One region of the Streptomyces sp. NPDC000345 genome, then DNA from elsewhere that is predicted to be linked to it. Evidence: riboswitches for the same ligand, from Rfam matches in the RefSeq annotation. Region 1 holds a riboswitch; the other holds the start of a gene.
The links. A riboswitch is a leader RNA that binds a small molecule or an ion and turns the genes downstream of it on or off. The one in region 1 is predicted to bind S-adenosylmethionine.
Positions count from the first base shown of each region.

Region 2: it holds a riboswitch for S-adenosylmethionine, as region 1 does, so the genes downstream of both, ACFY30_RS36015 (amino acid ABC transporter permease) here and thrC (threonine synthase) in region 1, are expected to answer to the same signal.

Region 1 is NZ_JBIAZE010000003.1:144,752-146,945, reverse strand. Features, by position in the region: gene thrC (threonine synthase) at 1-1,239, opposite strand, end outside; SAM riboswitch class I at 1,258-1,404, opposite strand; gene ACFY30_RS08160 (glucosyl-3-phosphoglycerate synthase) at 1,583-2,194, shown strand, end outside.
Region 2 is NZ_JBIAZE010000022.1:37,292-39,485, reverse strand. Features, by position in the region: gene ACFY30_RS36020 (glutathione S-transferase C-terminal domain-containing protein) at 1-731, shown strand, start outside; SAM riboswitch class IV at 797-920, shown strand; gene ACFY30_RS36015 (amino acid ABC transporter permease) at 1,279-2,194, shown strand, end outside.

The DNA of each region.
Region 1 (2,194 bases):
GGTCAGGCCGGTGCCGGCCACCGCGTCCAGGGTCTTCAGGCCGTCGCCGGTGTTGAGGACGACGGTGGTCTTCGCCGGGTCCAGCAGACCGTTCTCGACGAGCTTGCGCGTGACGCCGACGGTCACACCGCCGGCCGTCTCCGCGAAGATGCCCTCGGTCCGGGCCAGCAGCTTGATCGCGTCCACGACCTGCTCGTCCGTCACGTCCTCCACCGCACCGCCCGTGCGACGGGCGATGTCCAGGACGTACGGACCGTCGGCCGGGTTGCCGATGGCCAGCGACTTGGCGATGGTGTTCGGCTTCTGGGGGCGCACCACGTCGTGCCCGGCCTTGAAGGCCGCCGACACCGGGGAGCAGCCCTCCGCCTGGGCACCGAAGATCTTGTACGGCTTGTCCTCGACCAGCCCGAGCCTGATCAGCTCCTGCAGACCCTTGTCGATCTTCGTGAGCTGCGATCCGGAGGCGATGGGCACGACCAGCTGGTCGGGAAGCCGCCAGCCGAGCTGCTCGGCGATCTCGTAGGCCAGCGTCTTGGAGCCCTCGGCGTAGTACGGCCGCAGGTTGACGTTGACGAAGCCCCAGCCCTCGCCCGCCGGGTCGCCGATGAGCTCGGAGCAGAAGCGGTTGACGTCGTCGTAGTTGCCCTCGATGCCGACGAGCTCGCCGCCGTAGATCGCGGCCATCACGACCTTGCCCTGCTCGAGGTCGTGCGGGATGAACACGCACGAGCGGAAGCCGGCCCGGGCCGCGGCGGCGCCCACCGCGCCGGCGAGGTTGCCGGTGGAGGAGCAGGAGAGCGTGGTGAAGCCGAAGGCGCGGGCGGCCTCCAGGGCCTGGGCGACGACCCGGTCCTTGAAGGAGTGGGTCGGGTTGCCGGAGTCGTCCTTGACGAACAGCTTGCCGGCGTCGATGCCCAGCTCACGGGCCAGGTTGTCGGCCTTGACGAGCTGGGTCCAACCGGGGTTGATGTTGGGCTTGTCCGCCACGTCGGCCGGAACGGGCAGCAGCGGCGCGTAGCGCCAGATGTTCGCGGGTCCCGCCTCGATGCGCTTGCGGAGCTCCTCCGTGTCGTAGGAGGAGAAGTCGTACGCGATCTCGAGCGGGCCGAAACACTCCTCGCAGGCGAAGACCGGGCCGAGCGGGACGCGGTGACCGCACTCGCGGCAGCTCAGCGCCGCGGCGGGACCGAGGTCGACGGGGGAGGCGGTGGTGTCGGTGGCAACAGTCTGCGCAGCCATGTGAGGGGAGGCCCTTTCTCCTCATCTTCCTCACGACGCATCTCGCCGTGAGACGGATTTGGCACCTTCCCAAGCCGGGAGCCTCACCACGACGACGTGGTCAGACCGGCTGGAGGGTTGCCGGGGCTTCATCGGGCCGTGTCCCTCTGCCCCTCTGGATGAGCGGTATTCGGTTGTTGAACGCTGAACGCCGGACGACCCCGGACATGCGATGGTCATCCGCGTTGTTCAAGACTGTAACCGAAGGCCAGGACAGTTGAGATAGTCGTCCGAACCGCGAGATGGATCACACGGTCACCTGCCGTGCACCCGGTGTGATCACGACAGTGAGGAGCCGCAGACTGTGCTGGAAGAAGTCGAGCGCTGGCTGGCCACCCGCTCCTGGTCCGTGACCGATCGCCCGCTCCACCGGATCCTGGCCGCGAAGCGCGCCTCGGGCCAGTCGGTGTCGGTGGTCCTGCCCGCGCTGAACGAGGAGGAGACGGTCGGCGACATCGTCGCGGTCATCCGTCACGACCTCATGCACCAGGTCCCGCTCGTCGACGAGATCGTGGTCGTCGACTCGGGATCGACCGACCGAACGGCAGAGGTCGCGGCCGCGGCGGGCGCGCGTGTCGTGCACCGCGACGCGATCCTGCCCCGTCTCCCGGCCGTGCCCGGCAAGGGCGAGGTGCTGTGGCGCTCGCTGCTCGTCACGACCGGGGACATCGTCTGCTTCATCGACGCCGACCTGAAGGAGTTCTCCTCCGACTTCGTCTCGGGCATCGTCGGCCCCCTGCTCACCGACCCGGGCGTGGACCTGGTCAAGGGCATGTACGACCGCCCCCTGGGCGGCGCCGCCGGCCAGGGCGGGCGGGTGACCGAACTCATGGCCCGGCCGCTGCTCAACATGCACTGGCCGCAGCTGGCCGGTTTCGTGCAGCCGCTCGGCGGCGAGTACGCGGCCCGCCGCAGC
Region 2 (2,194 bases), on a different contig from region 1:
ACGGCCTGCGCATCGCCGTCGTCCACACCCTCCTCGGCCTGGACCGGGTCTGTCCGGTGGCCTTCCTGCCCGCCGTCCCCGACTGTGCCGACGGTGGGCACCGGGCGCTGCGCCCGCTCTACGAGGCCAGCGCCCACCGCTACACCGGACCGGCCCTCGCGCCGGTGCTCAGCGACGACTGGTCCGGCCGGATCGTCTCCACCCACGGCCCGGACATCGCCCGCGACCTCGCCCGGCGCTTCGGCGGCGGCCGCCCCACGCTCCACCCGTGCGGCGCCGGATCGGAGATCGAGGCCGTCGAGCGGATGTGCGCGCAGGGCATCGAGGGGGCCGCCCAGCGCGCCGGGAACGCGGGGGCCGGCGAGGCGGAGCGTGCCGCCGCGCTCGGACATCTCCTCGCCACGCTCGCCGTGCTGGAGCAAGGGCTCAGTGCGCAGCCGTATCTGATCGGTGATCAGATCACCGCGGCCGACGCGGAGTTGTGGGTCGCTCTGGTCCGGCTCGACACCGTGCACCGGCACCACCTCGACGCGGACGCCGTGCGCCGGGTCGCCGAACACCCCGCCCTGTGGGCCTACGCCCGCCGGCTCGCCGCCCATCCGGCCTTCGGCGCCCACCTCGACCTCGACGGCATCGCCCGCCGTCACCACGCCCGCTGTCAGGGGCTGGAGGCCGCCGGCGCCGCCGTCCAGATCCTCGACTGGGCGGCCCACGCCGCCCCCACCCGGTAGCCGTCCAGTCAATGGACCGGCGTTGACATTCGTTCGGGCAGTTATCGTAATTTACGGCCCAGAACGGTCATGAGCGTCAGCGACAAGCCCTGGCTCGCTGACCGGCAACCCTCGCGCCGCGGTGGGGTGCCCCAGGTGACGACCGGACCGGACGACGTACCGACAGGGACGTTCCGGTAAGCGCGAGGTCCCTCCGGGGCCGTGATCACGACGGAGAACACCATGTACGCAGCCCTCAGGACGGCGCCCCGCCGTCTTCGGGGGCCGCGTACGGCCCTCAGCACAGCCACTCGTCGCCGACCGCGCCGTCGATCTGCTCCGCGTGAACAGCGCACTGTGTACCGCACCGGGCCGTGCCCGCTGTCGGGGCTGAACTCCGCACCTCCCTTCGCCCCGCTTCCGCGTCTGTGACGAACACCGCCCCCGCGGTGTGCCGTTGACCGCCTCACCCCGGTTCTTCGTACGCACCCGTGCGCCGTGCGCCTGACGACGGCCACCCCACGCGACGGTGCCGACCCGGGGTGCCCGACTCCCGCCGGAGCCCCTCATGAGTGAACCCCCAGGCGCCGTGGCCCTCGCCCAGGCGCCCGCCGCCGACCTGCCGTCAGAAAAGCTCACCGCCCGGCGGGTTCAGCCGCTGCGCCGGCCGGGCCGCTGGATCGCGACCGCCGTCGTGCTGGTGCTGGTCGCCCAGTTCGCGCACGGCCTCGTGTCCAACCCCTTCTACCAGTGGGACCGCTTCGGCTACTGGTTCCTGCGGCCGGTGATCCTCGACGGACTGCTGATCACCCTCGAAGTCGCCGCCTACAGCGCCGTACTGGGCCTCCTCGGCGGGATCCTGCTCGCGGTCGCGCTGCTGTCGAGGAGCCCGGTGCTGCGCGCGGTCAGCTGGACCTACGTCTGGGCGCTGCGCTCCATCCCGCTGATCGTCGTCCTGCTCTTCCTGTACAACTTCAGCGCCCTGTACCGGACGCTGAGCCTGGGCGTCCCCTTCGGCCCCGCCTTCCTCACCTTCGACGAGTCCCGGCTCGCCACCGACATGGTGATCGCCGTCGTCGGCCTCAGCCTCAACGAGGCCGCCTACGCCGCCGAGGTGGTCCGCGGCGGCATCCTCTCCGTCGACCAGGGCCAGCACGAGGCGGCCGCCGCGCTCGGTCTGCCCCGGGGCTACCAGTTCTGGAAGATCGTCTTTCCGCAGGCGCTCAGGTCGATCACCCCGAACTACGTCAACCAGCTGATCGGCCTCGTGAAGGCCACCTCGCTGGTCTTCTACGTGTCACTGCTCGACCTGTTCGGCACCGCCCAGACCATGGGCGCCACCTACCCGGGCGACATCGTGCCGCTGCTGCTGGTCGTCACCGTCTGGTACCTGATCCTGACCAGCCTCGTCTCCGTCGTCCAGTTCTACGTCGAGCGGTACTACGCCCGGGGCGCCACGCGCTCCCTGCCGCCGACGCCGTTGC